Regions from separate parts of the Mesorhizobium sp. P3_A9 genome, predicted to be linked through region 4. Evidence: predicted binding sites of a transcription regulator. Region 4 holds the regulator's gene; each other region holds the start of a gene.
The links. Region 4 encodes PhoB, which activates phosphate uptake and scavenging genes when phosphate is short. Its sites were predicted from a motif close to TGTCATNNANCTGTCAT; they were not measured.
Positions count from the first base shown of each region.

Region 1: AC1DX0_RS22105 (BtaA family protein) is a predicted target of PhoB. The motif match lies at 1,308-1,324, and genes of this name have one in related genera.
Region 2: AC1DX0_RS15310 (alpha-D-ribose 1-methylphosphonate 5-triphosphate diphosphatase) is a predicted target of PhoB. The motif match lies at 3,272-3,288, and genes of this name have one in related genera.
Region 3: pstS (phosphate ABC transporter substrate-binding protein PstS) is a predicted target of PhoB. The motif match lies at 1,954-1,970, and genes of this name have one in related genera.

Region 1 is NZ_JBFUGJ010000184.1:172-5,141, forward strand. Features, by position in the region: partial or broken gene AC1DX0_RS22095 (phosphorylase family protein) at 1-127, opposite strand, end outside; gene AC1DX0_RS22100 (C1 family peptidase) at 358-1,191, shown strand; gene AC1DX0_RS22105 (BtaA family protein) at 1,334-2,632, shown strand; gene AC1DX0_RS22110 (class I SAM-dependent methyltransferase) at 2,629-3,303, shown strand; gene AC1DX0_RS22115 (hypothetical protein) at 3,290-3,610, opposite strand; gene AC1DX0_RS22120 (serine hydrolase domain-containing protein) at 3,632-4,970, opposite strand, start outside.
Region 2 is NZ_JBFUGJ010000094.1:2,879-8,634, reverse strand. Features, by position in the region: gene AC1DX0_RS15325 (sugar ABC transporter substrate-binding protein) at 1-946, opposite strand, end outside; gene AC1DX0_RS15320 (hypothetical protein) at 1,373-1,612, shown strand; gene AC1DX0_RS15315 (hypothetical protein) at 1,692-1,892, shown strand; gene AC1DX0_RS15310 (alpha-D-ribose 1-methylphosphonate 5-triphosphate diphosphatase) at 1,909-3,111, opposite strand; gene AC1DX0_RS15305 (PfkB family carbohydrate kinase) at 3,313-4,125, opposite strand; gene AC1DX0_RS15300 (hypothetical protein) at 4,122-4,271, opposite strand; gene AC1DX0_RS15295 (GMC family oxidoreductase) at 4,288-5,756, opposite strand, start outside.
Region 3 is NZ_JBFUGJ010000158.1:128-2,864, forward strand. Features, by position in the region: partial or broken gene pstC (phosphate ABC transporter permease subunit PstC) at 1-751, opposite strand, end outside; gene pstS (phosphate ABC transporter substrate-binding protein PstS) at 819-1,874, opposite strand; gene AC1DX0_RS20490 (PAS domain-containing protein) at 2,408-2,737, opposite strand, start outside.
Region 4 is NZ_JBFUGJ010000236.1:4,763-7,919, forward strand. Features, by position in the region: gene xylF (D-xylose ABC transporter substrate-binding protein) at 1-76, opposite strand, end outside; gene AC1DX0_RS25045 (ROK family protein) at 348-1,592, shown strand; gene phoB (phosphate regulon transcriptional regulator PhoB) at 1,605-2,294, opposite strand; gene phoU (phosphate signaling complex protein PhoU) at 2,314-3,021, opposite strand; gene pstB (phosphate ABC transporter ATP-binding protein PstB) at 3,047-3,157, opposite strand, start outside.

The sequences.
Region 1 (4,970 bases), on a different contig from region 4:
CGCGCTGGAAATCCTCTGTACCCTTCGCCTTCGCAACAGATGGAAGCGCGAAAGTTGTCTCTGGCGGTGGATCACGGAGCGGATCGAACCCAAGATTTCTCTGAACCCAAGAACGGTCAGCGATCATGACATTTATCCCCTCTTGGAATAAGGGGACATCTACGAAGAAAAATGACAAATCACAAGCAAGTGATCACCTCTCAAGGATCATTAAGAGGCATCAATATTTTCTTGTAAATGATGATTATTCCCATCCTACGCCTACAAGAACAGATCACTGCAGGCATCTGGCTACTATAGAAGTAAATAGCGTTTCGCTGTAGCGTATTATTCTGAATGGCAGGAGGGGAGGTTTCCATGGCCAAGAACGTCACACCAACTACGGCTCCGACAGGAAGAAAGAGCAGTGGCCTCGGGTGGGTAAGGGATCTTCCGGATCCAAGAGACCAACTATACAGCGCCCCGCTCAGCCAATTGAAGGCGATTCCAGAAACAGTAGACCTCAAGCCTGAGTTTCCGGTCTATGACCAAGGCCGCATTGGATCCTGTACTGCCAACGCGCTGGCCGGTGCAGTGCAGTTCGACAGGCTGAAGAACAACCAAGCGCCCGATTTCGTGCCGTCGCGCCTCTTTATCTACTACAATGAACGCAAGATCGAAGGTCATGTGGCGAGTGACTCAGGGGCGCAGATCAGAGATGGAATAAAAAGCCTGCAAAAACAGGGAGTCTGTCCGGAAATTGAATGGCCCTATGACGACACGCCAGCCACCTACGACGGCGGGCCGTTTCCCAAGAATTCCAAGCCGGCGACGCAGCCCAAGAAGATTTGTTACGATGACGCCGGCAAATATGTCATCACCAGCTATCAACGGCTGACCCCGACTCTCAATCAGCTCAGAGGTTGCCTCGCGGCAGGATTTCCGTTTGTCTTCGGATTCACGGTATTTGACAGCTGGTATTCTCAAAATCCCAGACCGGCCACCATTTCCCTGCCCAGTGCAAATGACAGCGTCGTCGGTGGCCATGCCGTGATGTGTGTCGGATATGACAACGCAACCAGCCTTTTCAAAATCCGGAATTCCTGGGGATCCAGTGTCGGCAAGAAGGGTTACTTCTTCATGCCATACGCTTATCTGACCGATGGAAGCATGGCTTCGGATTTCTGGGTAATCAACGCTGTGAAGGCCTAGTTATCCGTCACATCGACGCTACCCATTTACCTCAGCGAGATAACGGGGCCGACGCCGTGTCGGCCTCGGCACCCCTTATCGGTACCCCTGGGCGGGTTCGCCAAGCCCCGACCCAGCGTCAACAGGCTGTCACCGGCCTGTCATGACCCTGCGCTACCCGCTTGCGKCAAAGCAAATGGGGAATCACTTTGTCATGACGGACGTTTCCGCAGATCTGGTTTTTCGCCGCGGCAAGGAAGTTGGAAAAGCCGTCTACCAGAACCGCGCGCTTTCGAAAGCCGGCATTTCCGAGCGGCTGTTCGCCTTCCTGTTTTCCGGCCTCGTCTATCCGCAGATATGGGAAGACCCCGATGTCGACATGGAGGCGATGCAGCTTGGCCAGGGCCATCGCGTCGTCACCATCGCGTCGGGCGGCTGCAACATCCTGGCCTACCTCACCCGCTCGCCGGCACGGATCGACGCCGTCGACCTCAACGCCGCGCACATCGCGCTGAACCGCATGAAGCTGGAGGCGGTGCGCCGCCTGCCCTCGCAGGGCGACCTGTTCCGCTTCTTCGGCGCCGCCGACACCAGCCATAATTCGCAAGCCTACGACCGTTTCATAGCGCCGCATCTCGATCCCGTCAGCCGCCATTATTGGGAGCACCGCAACTGGCGCGGTCGCCGGCGCATCGGTGTTTTCGACCGCAATTTCTACCAGACCGGCCTGCTTGGCCTGTTCATCGCCATGGGCCATCGCACGGCCAAATTCTTCGGCGTCAATCCGGCGCGCATGATGGAAGCCAAAAACATCAGCGAGCAGCGCCGCTTCTTCAACGAGGAGCTGGCGCCGGTCTTCGACAAGCCGCTGCTGAAATGGGCGACGTCGCGCAAGGCTTCGCTGTTCGGCCTCGGCATCCCGCCGGCGCAGTATGATTCGCTGATCACCTCCGGCGACGGCACCATGGCCAGCGTGCTGAAGGCCCGGCTGGAAAAGCTCGCCTGCGATTTTCCCCTGGAAAACAATTACTTCGCCTGGCAGGCCTTTGCCCGCCGCTATCCAAATCCCGGCGAGGCCGCCCTGCCCGCCTATCTGGAAAAGCAGAATTACGACACCATCCGCGGCAATATCGACCGCGTTGCCATCCACCATGCCAATCTGATCGAATTCCTCGCCGGCAAGGATGCCGGCACCGTCGACCGCTTCATCCTGCTCGATGCCCAGGACTGGATGACCGACGACCAGCTCAATGCGCTGTGGTCGGAAATCAGCCGCACCGCTTCGGTCGGTGCCCGCGTTATCTTCCGCACCGCCGCTGAGCCCAGCCTGCTGCCGGGCCGCGTCTCGACCTCGCTGCTCGACCAGTGGGATTATCAGGACGAGGCCTCGCGCGAATTCTCGGCCCGCGACCGTTCCGCCATCTATGGCGGTTTCCACCTCTATGTGAAGCGCCCCGCATGAGCACGACGGAGTTGCCGGCCAGCCACGCCGAACTGATGGACGGCGTCTACCGCTGGCAGCGCCATATCTACGACCTGACCCGCAAATACTATCTTCTCGGCCGCGACCGGCTCATCGATGGGCTGGGGGTGCCGGCCGGCGGCACCGTTCTGGAACTCGGCTGCGGCACCGGCCGCAACATCATCCTCGCCGCCCACCGCTATCCCGATGCCCGCTTCTTCGGCCTCGATATCTCGGCCGAAATGCTGGAGACGGCCGGCAAGGCGATCGACCGCGAAGGCCTGTCCAGCCGCGTCACGCTGGCAAGGGGCGACGCCACCGATTTCGACGCCAAGGCTCTCTACGGCATCGAACGGTTCGACCGCGTCTTCGTCTCCTATTCGCTGTCGATGATCCCCGGTTGGGAAAAGACGGTGTCGGCAGCATTGGCGGCACTTTCCCCCAACGGCTCGCTGCATGTCGTCGATTTCGGCCAGCAGGAAGGTTTGCCGGGCTGGTTCCGGACCTTGCTGCGCGGCTGGCTTAGAAAATTCCACGTCTCGCCGCGTGAATTCTTGCGCGAGGTCCTTGAATCGGAATCCCGACGAACCGGCGCAACCTTCCGTTTCCGTACGCTTTATCGCGGCTATGCATGGTTAGCGGTGATCGGCGGGCCTCTCAATGCGTCGTGAGTTGTTTCAGGCGTGCATCCACGAGACGTAGAAGTTCCTGCATTAGCTCTTCGCAGTCGTTAAATCCTTCCCGCTTCCATTGAGTGTTTCGCGCATAGCTTGCCGCGGCGTCCCGAAATTCGCTTAACTCATGTTGGGTCAATGCGCCCAGATCGGCATGATTATAGCGATTGTCGAAGCTCTCCTTGAGTTTGGTTAGGTAAGCTCTCTCGCCGGTCGTGCTGATCGCGTACTCGATAATCGAATAGATTATTCGTCGGCCGCCTCCCCATACAGGCAGATCATCGCCGACACTTAGAACACCCAACCTTGATCTCCCCTCGGTAAGTTATTTGAGCGCCTTCACCAGCGCGCCCACCATCGTCTGCGGCCGGTAGCCGAGCTTGGCCGGGGTCAGCCCGAGCCGCACCACCACCAATTGCTCCGACGGAATGATGGTGACCGTCTGCCCGTCATGCCCTTCCATCCAGTAGGTATCCTTGGGCAGGCCGGCGGCGACACCGGCGCCCGGGTTGTCCTCATCGCCCGGCGCCTCGATCCACAACTGGCCCTTGCCATAGACTTTCGAGGCGGGCGCCGGCTCGCGCATCCAGTCGACGAAGCCGGCCGGCAGGACCTGGTTGCCGTTCCAGACCCCGCCTTGCAGCAGGAACTGGCCGAAGCGGGCCCAGTCATGCGCTGTGGCGTAGAGATAGGATGAGCCGACGAAGGTGCCTTGCTCGTCGGTTTCGAGCACCGCGCTATGCATGCCGAGCGGCTCGAACAGCGCATTGCGCGGCCATGTCAGCGCCTTGGCCTTGTCACCGATCGCATCCTGCCACAGCCGCGACAGCATCACCGCCGTGCCGCTCGAATAGGAAAACACCTTGCCGACTTCGCCGGTCAGCGGCTTTGATTCGGCAAAGCCCGCCATGTCCGGTTCTAGATAGAGCATGCGCGTGACATCGGCGACGTCGCCATAATCCTCGTTGAACTCCAGCCCGCTCGACATCGCCATCATGTCGGCAAGGCTGATGGCGGCGCGGCCGTCGGCCTTCCACGGCGCGAACAGGCCCTTGTTGTCGACGGCCATCTTGCCGTCCTTAACCAGCGTGCCGATGATGGCGGCGTTCACTGTCTTGGTCATTGACCAACCGAGCAGCGGCGTCTTGGCGGAAAAGCCGTCGCCGTAGCGTTCGGCGACGACACGGCCGTTCTTGACCACCACCACGGCACGCATGCCGGTGCCGGTCAGCGCCGCGTCATCGAGCAGTTTGGCAATCACCGGATCCTGTGACGCGTCGACCCGCTCACCTTCCGGCCACAGCGTATCCTGGCTGGTCGCCGACGGCTCGGCATGGACCGCCGTGCGCCGTGCCTTGCCGACATCGCCGTCGGGAACCGAGGCGCAACCCAGCCCGTCGCGGGAAACCGCCTCGCTCTTGCCGAGGAAGCCAAGCAGGCCGGCGGAGACGGTGCCTCGGTTCTTGTCGACCGAGACCCGCATCAGCCGCAGCAGCGGGTGTCCGGGCGCCTGCACATCCACTGCAAGAACCTCATTGGGGTCGCGCCCGGCAATGAAGACGTTCGAGCAGACGATCTTGGCCGAATAGCCGGAACCGACGCGGATCAATTCCGGTGGCGCGATGTAAAGCCAGGCAAACAGCGCGGCGACCGCCAGCACGATC
Region 2 (5,756 bases), on a different contig from region 4:
AATTCGTCAGCGAGGCATCGGCATTGGCCTTGTTGATCAGGAGCACAGGTGCGGGCACGTTGGCGGGCAGTTCCTTGCCCTTGGCGGCCAGCGCACAGGCTTCGACCCCCATGGCGCCGACGACATAGGGATATTGCGCCACGGTGGCCGTGAGCTCGCCTGCCGCGATCGACTTCAGCGCATCGACGATGCCGTCGAGGCCGATCACCTTGACGTCCTTGCCGGAGGTCTGCACGGCGCGTTCGACGCCGAGCGCCATGATGTCGTTGGCGGCGAAGAATCCGGCGAGATCGGGATGGGCGGCGAGGATGTCGGTGGCGGCGGTCAACGCCTTCTCACGATCCCAGTCGGCGCTCACCATCACCACCACCTCGAGCTTGCCTTCGACAGCCTGCTTGAAGCCCTTGATGCGGGCGTTGGAGCCGACATCGCCGACGATACCGGCGATCAGCGCGACCTTGGCGCCCTTCGGCACCAGCTTCAGCATTTCCTCGCCGGCCAGCGCGCCGGCGGCGACATTGTCGGTGCCGATATAGGTGGAGACGGCAAAGCCGGCGGCCTTGGCCTGTTCGGCGTCGATGGTCGAGTCGATGTTGACGATCGGCTTCTTCTTCTGGGCGACCGGCACCAATGCCTGGACGAGGTTGGAGACGCTGATCGGGTTGACCAGATAGCAATCGAAATCCTGCATGGCCATTGCGGTCAGGCGATCGGCCTGGCCGGTGGCGTCGCCCATATTGGCGGCGGCCTGGACGCTGACATTGACGCCGTTGGCCTTGCCCTGCTCCTCGATGCCCTTCTGCATGGTTTGGAAAAAGGGGTTGTCGAGGCCCTTGACGATGGCCGCGACCTTCGCCGCGTCCTCGGCATGGGCCGAGACGATGGTTGCCAGCAGGCCCGCGCCAAGCAGTCCTGTGCCGAGCTTTAAGCCATTAAATACGCTCATGGTTTTCCTCCTCCTTATTGTTTGATGTGCCGTCGCATCAGTTTCGGTGTTCGGCGAACGAAATGGCCGACAGGACGCAAGCGACCCCAACGCTTGGTGTCACGAACTGCCGACACATCGCTGCCAGCCGCTGGATATGCGGCTCGTGGCCCGGTGCGGGCGCTCGTTCATGTCAGGCATTGCTCCTCCCAGAGCGCCGGCTGATGCCTTGCCGGCGTTTGCGCATGTTTCAGAAAAAATTGACACGCGTCAAGATTTAAAATGGTGCGAAGTGATTTTCACCGCTCCGCCGCACGACATCGCTCGCATGTCGGCCGGCGCCAGTGGCACATCCGTTCCATGGTCATAAAAGAAGCATCAGCCGTTGCAACTTTCGGCGGGCGGTGTGCGTTAGGGATTTTCTCAGGGGGGGAACACGAGGTTGCATTGGACCGCTTTGAGATCCTGAACGAGCCGTCGGGCAGGTATTCCATTTTCGACACGCAATTGCCGGCAATGCAGGGAGGCAGGACATTCATCGGGCGCTACCGGTACCAAGTGCCGCTGGTCCTGCTTGCAGCCATGGAAGCGGACGGCAAGCCGTGGGCGCCGCCTTCGCTGTCATCGCTGAGCAACTGTCAGACAAATAATACAGATCCGACACACCAAAACGGCTTGCAGACGTAAGCTGAGGCTCGCAGAAGTTGCGCAAAAAGCATACCGTTGAAGAAAAACTTATATCGTCATCCAGCATGAAAGGGGAATCATGCCTGACCAGAATGCTCTGATCCGCGCCGCCATCGGACGGCTGCTTTCCGAGAAAACCGGAATGGCGGTCATTTCCATGAGAGAGAGTATTACCGAGCTGCTGGCCATAACCGGTGCGACGCTGGCCGTCGAAACCCTGCAAGACCTGCTGCTGGAAATGGCTGAAGTGCGCGGCATGATGGTCGCGCTCGACGTTTGACTAGACCAGTTCAAGACTAGACCAGTTCAAGTTCCTCGAAAACCGCGAACGGCTGCAATCGGCGATGGCTCAGCGTGCCGTCGCCGTAGATCATGCGGCCGGCGCGGAAGGTGGCACGCACTCGCGGCACCGGCTGGCGGTCGGCGACGACAAGATCGGCCAGAAGGCCGGTCTCGATAGCGCCGCGATCGGTGAGCCCCAGGGCGTAGGCCGGGTTGGCGCTTGTCAGCGCTGCCGCCGCCGCGAGGCCATCGTCGCGCAGCTCCGCCAGACCAAGCACGGCCGGCAGGATCGAGGCGGGGTGATAGTCGCTGGCCAGCATGTCGAGCAGCCCGGCCTCGTAGGCCTGGCGGGCGGAAAGATTGCCGGAATAGGACTCGCCGCGCAGTGCGTTGGGCGCGCCCATGGCGGTGTGCATGCCGAGCCTGCGGGCTTCCTGCGCCGCTTCCAGGGTCACCGGGAATTCTGAGAGCGCAGCACCCAGGCCGTGGACCAGTTCCACCTTTTCCAGCGTGTCGTCGTCATGCGAGGCAAGCACGATGCCGGCGGCTTGCGCACGCGCCGACAGATCCTGCAGGGCGTTCAACACATCGCCCTGGCCGTTACGGCCGGCGATGCGCTTGCCGACGACCTCGGATGCGTTCGCGACGGACATGCCGCGCTCCTTGGCGATGCGGGCGATGTAGAGTTCGACGTCGCGGTATTGTCCCTGTCCGGGCGTGTGATCCATCAGCGAGATCAAATGCAGCCTGCCGGCATCCATCAACTTCTGCAGCATGGGAAGCGCCGGGGCGAAGGTCACTTCGAAGCGGGCATGGATGCGGTGGTCGACCAGCAAATCGTCCTTCATGCCGGCAATGGTGTCGATGATATCGGTCGTATGGTCTTCCGAGCGCAGCACGCCACTGGTGACGCTGGCGCCGATGAAGGAAAGCGCGGCATAGGCAGTGGTGATGCCGCAGGAGGCGAGCTTCTTGTCGAGCTCGGCAATGCCGATCCGCATCGGCACATGCACGCCGGTGCGCGGCTCGACTTCCTTCTCGACCATGTCGCCATGCATGTCGATGAAGCCGGGCAGCAGCAGGCGGCCGCCGCCTTCGATGTCGGCATGCTCGACAGGCTTGTCGCGAATCTCGGCGATCCGGCCGTTCTCGATCCTGATCGCGCCGTTCGGGATGACGCGGTCGCGCAGGACAATTTCGAATTCACTCAGCCACATCAGGGTTCTCTTCGATCGACAAGGTGGGCGACATCGTCGGGGTGTGGAAGACCAGGATCATGGCGATGATGCGCCGGCTTGCCGCGCCTCGATCACGATCTCTCCAGGATCATTGCGATGTTTTCTAGTTCACTCGAATGCCGGTTTCCATTTGATTTTTATGACATTTTCATGAAAGCCGGTGTTCCCGGAGCGCTTGGCTCAGCCGGTACGGGATCGTTCCGACAGCCATTCGGCGGTTTGCTGGCTGGCCTGTTCGGCGGAAAGCTCGAGGCTGAGCCCTTGTAGCAGGCCGTGCAGGAAGACCCCGGTGAAGCAGTCGCCGGCACCGATCGTGTCGGGCACGGAGACCTGCTTCAACGGCGTGACGTGGTTCAGCACCTTGCCGTCATAGAGCGATATCGGGCGCGTTCCATCGGTCAGCACCAGTGTCTTCAAGCGTGGCCCGGCGATCCCTGTTGCTCGCTCCCAGATCGCTCGCGTGTCCTCGCCGGGAAAGTCGGCGCGCGATCCGATGACGATGTCGGCCGGACGCGGCGAGGCGCTGCGCAGCGGAAATTGCGAAATGACAAGCGGAATCGTCTTCAGAGAGGCGATGAGGCCGGTATCGAGCACCAGGGCGTTGAGATAGGCGGCGTCGCCGCTGACAGGCTCCGGTGCGGCGAAGGGCGGGCGCATCTGGCCGCCGGGGTTCAAAATGGTGCGCTCGCCATTCGGCTCGAGCAGGATTTCGGTAAACCGGGTTTCGCCGGCCCAGATGGTGACGGTGCCGGTATCGATGCCGCTCGCCTGCAATGTGGCGAGCGCTGCCCGGCCATGGTCGTCGTCCATCAGATTGCTGATCAGCCGAACATGGTTGCCGAGCCTGGCCAGTTGTGTGCCGGTATGGAAGCCGCCGCCGCCGAGCCTGACGCTGCGGTTGGAATAGACAATGCGCGCGCCCGAGGCGAGGGGCGAGGACAGCGACCAGACCTGGTCGTAGTTGACATGGCCGACAACGATGACTGTGCTCATGGTCCCTGCTTTTTCGCCTTCTGGTTTTCGCCCAGGCCCGGCGCCAGCGCATCGACGATGATGCGCTGCGCGAGCAGGCATAGCACCAGGACCGGCACCAGGGACAGCAGGCTGCTCAACGTGCTGGCGCAGGCGGCGAACGCCAAGGACTGCGCAGCCTGGCTACACCCCGAGAATAAAATCGGCGCAGCGGTCGGCGATCATGATCACCGGGGCGTTGGTGTTGCCGCTGATCAGGCGCGGCATGATCGAGGCGTCGCAGATGCGCAGGCGCGGGACGCCGCGCACGCGCAGTTGAGGATCGACCACCGCGTCGTCGTCGCTGCCCATCCGGCAGGTGCCGCAGGGGTGATAGACGGTCTTGGCGTGCTCAAGGATGTGATCGACGATGGATTGATCGGAAAGATCGGCGTCCTCGCCCGGCGATAGTTCCTCGGCGATCACCGCCCGCAGCGCCGGCTGGCGCAGGATATTGCGGGCGATCTTCATGCCGGCGAGCAGAAGGGCGAGATCGTCCGGATCGGACAGGAAGCCGGTGGTGAAACGGATCGGGTCGGCCGCATCGCGCGAGCGCAGGCCGACCGTGCCGCGCGATTTCGGCCGCAGTACACACGGGTTGAGCTCCATGCCGTGGCGTTCGATCGAGCCGTGTTCGGCGCTTTCGATCATCATCGGCAGGACGTGGAACTGGATGTCGGGTCTTCCGTCGCCATCGGTATCGAAGAAGCCGCCGCTCTCGACGACGTTGGAGGTGAGCAGGCCGGTCCGGAACAGCAGGTATTGCAGACCGTGGCGTAGCGCCCGCAGGCCGCGGTCTTCGCCCAGCAGCGAGATCGGCCGGCGTGTCAGCGCATAGACGGGAGCGGCGACATGGTCCTGCAGGTCGCGGCCGACCGCGGGCATGTCGCGGATGACGGGAATGCCGAGCGACGCCAGATGTTCGGCCGGCCCCAGGCCCGACAGCATCATCAGTTTCGGGGTCGCCAGCGCGCCAGCGGTGAGGATCACCTCGGCCTTTGCCGTCGCCGCATGGCTTTTGCCGTCCGACGTGGTGTAGGCAAGGCCGCTCGCCGCGCCGTTTTCCAGCGTCACGCCGGTGACCAGCGCATCGGTGACGACGGTGAGGTTGGCGTTGCCGGCCAGCGGCCTCAAAAACACCTTTGCCGCCGACTGACGCTCGCCGTTGGCGGTCGTCGTCTGGTAGAAGCCGACGCCTTCCTGCTCGACACCGTTGAAGTCGTCATTGTAGCGATAGCCGGCCTGTTGCGCGGACTTGACATAGGCCAATGACAGCGGGTGGCGATGGCGGGGATCGGAGACCGGCAGCGGTCCCTCGGTGCCGTGGCGCTCGCCGGCCAGGCGCTCATTGCGTTCCAGCCGCCGGAACACCGGCAGCACCTCGTCCCAGCCCCAGCCGGGACAGCCGAGATCGCGCCAGCCATCATAGTCCTGTGGCTGGCCCCTGATGTAGAGCATGGCGTTGATGGAGGAGCCGCCGCCCAACGTGCGGCCCTGCGGCACCGGCAGCCGGCGGCTGCCGACGCTCGGCTCCGGTTCGGATTCGTAGATCCAGCTGCGCGCCGTGCCGATCACCTTGGCGAAGGTGGCGGGCATGTCGATGAGGCGCGTGT
Region 3 (2,737 bases), on a different contig from region 4:
CACCGAGCGCGCGGCCGAGGCCGAGCATGACGCCGCCCATGATGCCGATGCGGGTGTAGGGAATGACGACGCGGCGGGTTACTTCCCAGGTGGTGCAACCAATGCCGTAGGCCGATTCCTTCAGCACGGGAGGCACCGTGTCGAAGACGTCCTTGGTGATCGAGGTGATGAACGGCAGCACCATGATGGCCAGGATCATCGACGACGTCAGCAGGCCGATGCCGTAGGGCGGGCCGGCAAACAGGCTGTTGAGGCCGGGAATGCCGTGGAACACGCTGATGACGAAGGGCTGCACCGTCGTCTGCAGGAACGGTGCCAGCACGAACAGGCCCCAGATGCCGTAGATGATCGAAGGGATGCCGGCCAGCAGTTCCACCGCCATGCCGATCGGGCGCCGTAGCGGGCGTGGGCAAAGCTCGGTGAGGAAGACGGCGATGCCGATGCCGAGCGGCACGGCGATCAGGATGGCGATGGCAGAGGTGATGATGGTGCCGTAGATCGGCGCCAGGGCACCGAATTTCTCCGTCACCGGGTTCCAGCTTTCGCTGGTCAGGAAGGAAAAGCCGAAGGTCGAGAGGGCTTGCCAGGAGCCGGCAAACAGCGAGATCGCAACGCCGCCGAGCAGGACCAGCACCAGGATCGCGGCAGCACGGGTCATTCCGTGGAAGATCGAGTCGGTCAGCGCGAAGCGTCGGACGATGGCATCACGCGAACCTCTAACGGCTGGCAAGGCTTCCTGGACAGCGCTCATGTCAAGCTCGGCTCTTTCGAATTGAAGGAAAAGGAGCGCCGCAAGCGCGGCGCTCCTTCAAGGGATGTTACTCGCCGGCGTAGACGGGCTTGCCGTCGGTCTGGATGTCGGTCTTCCACGAAGCCTTGATCAGGTCGACGACGCTGTCGGGGATCGAGACGTAGTCGAGCGCCTTGGCGGTTTCCTTGCCGTCCTTGTAGGCCCAGGCAAAGAACTTCAGGGCTTCGCCGGTGGCGGCGGCATCATCCGGAGCCTTGTGGATCAGCACCCAGGTGGAAGCCGCGATCGGCCAGGTGGCGTCGCCGGGCTCGTTGGTGATGATGACGTTGAAGTTCTTGGCAGTCTTGAAGTCGGCATTCGAAGCGGCAGCGCCGAAGGATTCGAGCGACGGCTCGACGACCTTGCCGGCTGCATTCAGCATCTTGGAGTAGGACAGGTTGTTCTGCTTGGCATAGGCGTATTCGACGTAGCCGATGCCGCCATCCGTCTGCTTGACGGTGTTGGCAACGCCTTCGCTGCCCTTGGCGCCAACGCCCGTCGGCCATTCGACGGCCGTGTCCGAACCAACCTTGTCCTTCCAGTCGGGCGAGAGCTTCACCAGATAGTTGGTGAAGTTGAAGGTGGTGCCCGAGCCGTCCGAACGATGTACGACGGCGATCGCGGTCGACGGCAGGGTGAGGGTGGGGTTCAGCGCCTTGATCGCGGCATCATCCCAGGTGGTGATGGCGCCGAGATAGATCTGGGCAATCGTCTGGCCGTCGAGGACGAGTTCGCCCGGCTTGACGCCGGTGAGGTTGACGATCGGCACGATGCCGCCCATCACCATCGGGAACTGCACGAGGCCGTTCTTTTCCAGGTCGGCGTCAGACATCGGCTTGTCGGTGGCACCGAAAGTCACGGTCTTGGCGATGACCTGCTTGATGCCGCCGCCGGAACCGATCGACTGGTAGTTGAGGCCGATGCCGGTATCCTTCTTGTAGGTGTCGGCCCACTTGGCGAACACCGGGTAGATGAAGGTCGAGCCGGCGCCGGAAAGGTCAGCTGCCATTGCTGCGGAAAGGGTGAAGGTAGACGCTGTAGCCATTGCGATCGCAACGGCCGCCGAGCGGATGAAATGTCTCATGTGGCCTGCTCCTGTTCGGAAGATGGTCTCTCGGCGCGTTTTCCTAACCAGCGCCCGCTGAGGCCAATAGCCTTCGATTATAACAGTCGCATGACAGTTTCGTGTCAGCCCGGTAACGCGTTGCCGGCACTGGAAAAGGCGGTGGCGTCGGGCGATCATGGCCTGATCCGAGTTTGCCCCCGGAATCAGTGGCTTGAGCCATCCACCGGCTCGAGCCGCCGCCGGATTCGGCGGGGCTTTTTCAGGTGAAGAAAATCCGGACGGGAGTGCGCTGCTCAAGACCAGAGCGTGTCATGGCCGGGCCATCGCCAAAAACAGGTCCGTTGGGGTAGGTTGACGCTGTTCCATACTGGCGGTCGCTGCTCCCGCCCGTAACTGCAAGGGCGGAATTCGATGTTGCCATTGTCCCGGCTCGGCGCGGCCTTTGATATGGTGCGATCGCACCATAGGCATTGCACGCAGGGGTAGCAGCAAATCGGCGATTGATTCCCTCGGCTTGCCTCCTCGGATCCCTGAAACCACGCGGCCGGATGCTATCCCGCGTTGCGTTGGACCTGGCTGCCGGCGCCGATCCAGCGCTCGACTTTCTCCAGCAGGGCCCTGGGGCTGATCGGCTTTGGCAGATAGTCGTCCATGCCCGCCTCCAGGCAGCGCTCGCGYTCGCCCTTKAGCGCATGCGCGGTGACGCCGACGATCGGSACATGCGTYCCGSTRTCRTSRTCCAGCCGGCGYATSGCGGCSGTSGCRTCGAGCCCGRTCATCTCKGGCATCGAGACATCCATCAGGATCATGCYCGGARTGAGCRMGCCGAAYGCGTCGAGCGCCTTGCGGCCYTTGCCGACGATCTCGAAGCCGTAGCCGGT
Region 4 (3,157 bases):
CCTTCGCCTGCGCGACCGACACAAGCGTCAGCGACATGGCGACACCCGCCAGGATGGCGGCTGTGAATCTCTTCATGATATTCCTCCCTGCGCCGCGTATGGCGCGACCAAACTGGCCCTAAGGCCGGCACAGAGGCTCTATTTTTTCGAGCCTCGAAAAAACACTGATCCAACACCGGAACGCTGTCAACAACGATTCTGATGGATTTTGATGTCCTCATGAATTTTTTTCGAGCCTCGGAATAAATAAATGACAGGACGGGCCGCTTCTGCCAGTATTTGACCGTGTCGCCGGCAGCGTTCGAGGGGCTGGAGGAACCGCGGCGACCGGGAGGATGTGGGAAAACATGTCGGTCGGAATCCGCCACGACGATTTGCGCCGGCGCAACCGCGCGATGGTGATTGCGGCCGTGCGCCGGGCCGGTCGGCCCTCGCGCACCGAGATTGCCGCGACCACCGGCCTCAGCCACTCGACCATATCGGCGATTTCTTCCGACCTGATCGGCGAAGGCATACTGGCCGAAGGCAAGCCGAGCGAGGCCGGCGCACTCAAGCGCGGCCGGCCGCAGGTCGGCCTCGGCCTCAACCCGGAGGCTGCGGCTGTCATGACCGTGGTGCTGTCGCTGAATTTCCTCTCCGTCGCCGTCATCGACTATGCCGGCCAGGTGGTATCGGAAGAACAGCGCCGGCTGGACACGCTGACCATGTCGCGCGAGGCGCTGATCGGCGAATGCGTCGCCATTGTACGGCGCCGCCTCGAGGATCCCGATATCGACGTGCGCAGCGTCGCCCGCATCGCGCTGGCGATCCAGGGCATCACCGACACCGAGGCCCGGGCGATGCTGTGGTCGCCGATCACGCCGCAGACCGACATCGCCTTCGCCGACATCCTCGAGGCAGAGTTCGGCATCCCAGCCACCATGGAGAACGACTGCAACATGATGGCGGTGGCGCTGCGTTGGCGCGATCCCGAGCGCTACCGCGACGACTTCATCGCCATCCTTCTGTCGCACGGCATCGGCATGGGCCTGGTGCTGAAGGGCGAGCTGTTCACCGGTACCCATTCCTCGGGCGGCGAGTTCGGCCACATGATCCATCGGCCAGGCGGCGCGCTCTGCCGCTGCGGACGCCGCGGCTGCGTCGAGGCCTATGCCGGCAACTACGCCATCTGGCGCAACGCCAGGCAGCTCAGCGAGGACACCGAGCCGGTCGCCGATGTCAGCGACGCGCAGATGCGGGCACTGGCCGCGACGGCACGGGAACGCGACGGGCCCGAGCGCGAAGCCTACCGCAAGGCCGGTGAGGCGCTCGGCTACGCCCTCGGCAGCCTGTTCGCGCTGATCGACCCCGCACCCGTCGCGATGGTCGGCGTCAGCGCCGCCGCCTTCGACCTGATCGAGCCGGCATTGCGCGAGGCCATCGCCCAGACGGCCGGCGGCCAGCACTCGAAATCGATTTCCTTCGACACCGAACCGAACGAACTGCCGCTGATCCGCGAAGGCTGCGCCATGCGCGCCCTGACCTTCGTCGACCAGGAGATTTTCGCGCCGGGCGTGCAGGCGAGAGCTGGCACCGGCAAGAACGTTGCCTGAATCAGGTCCCGCTCAATCTTCCCTGATCGCGTAGCCCGCGCCACGAATGGTTCTGATGACATCGGGCATGCGGCCATTGTTGACCGCCTTGCGCAGGCGGCCGACATGCACGTCCACCGTACGCTCGTCGATATAGATCGTCTCGCCCCAGACATTGTCGAGCAACTGGCTGCGCGAGAAGACGCGGCCGGGATGGCGCATCATGAATTCGAGCAGGCGGAACTCGGTCGGCCCGAGCCGGATCTCGCTCTTCTTGCGATAGACCCGGTGCGATTCACGGTCGAGCACGATGTCGCCGACCTTGAGCACGCTGGACAGGACTTCCGGCTTGGCGCGGCGCAGCAGCGCCTTGACGCGAGCCATGAATTCCGGCGTCGAGAACGGCTTGACCAGATAGTCGTCGGCGCCGGTCGAGAGCCCACGGACGCGGTCGCTTTCTTCGCCCCGCGCGGTCAGCATGATGATCGGCAGCCGCTCGGTCTCGGGCCGCATCCGCAGGCGCCGGCAGAGTTCGATGCCGGACACCGCCGGCACCATCCAGTCGAGCACCAGAAGGTCGGGCACGTTCTCCTGCAAGCGGATCTCAGCCTCGTCGCCGCGCGGCACCACCTCCACCTGGTAGCCTTCGGATTCAAGATTGTAACGGAGCAGCACCCCCAGCGGCTCCTCATCCTCCACCACCATGATGCGTGGCGCGATCATTGATTGGTCACCTCTTGCGTCAGGCCGCGGGCGCCGACATCGCCGTCTCGTCCTGCTTGGGACGATTGGCGGGCAACTGCGTGCCGGTCAGGACATAGTAGGCGTTTTCGGCGATGTTGGTCACGTGGTCGCCGATGCGTTCGAGATTCTTGGCGCAGAACAGCAGATGGGTGCAAGCCGTGATGTTGCGCGGATCTTCCATCATGTAGGTCAGCAGTTCGCGGAAGACGGAGGTGTATTTGACGTCGATGCGTTCGTCGTCGGCGCGCAGCTTCGCCAGTGCGGCGGCATCGCGCGCCGCATACTCCTCGATCACGCCCTGCACCTGGATCAGCACCAGCTGCGCCATGGCGTCGATGGAATGCGACAGGTCGCGCGGCGTGGCGCTGAGACCAACGGTGCCGACACGCTTGGCGATGTTCTTGGCAAGATCGCCAATGCGTTCGAGATCGCCGGCCATGCGGATCGAGCCGACGACGTGGCGCAGATCGTCGGCCATCGGCTGGCGCTTGGCGATCAGCGTGATGGCGCGATCGTCGAGTTCGCGCTGGCGCGCATCCATGATGGCGTCGTCGGAGACCACGCGCTGTGCCAGTGCGTTGTCGGAATTCAGCAGCGCCTTGGTGGCGCCGCCGACCATCGAGCCAGCGAGATCGCCCATGTCGCTGATCAGCCTGCTGATCTGTCCGAGATCCTCGTCGAAGGCTGCGACTGTGTGTTCGGCCATGATCCTGGTCCTCGTATGCGTGCGATCAGCCGAAGCGGCCGGTGATGTAGTCTTGCGTGCGCTTCTCGCGAGGCGACGTGAAGATCTTCTCGGTTTTGTCGAACTCGACCAGCTCGCCCAGATACATGAAAGCGGT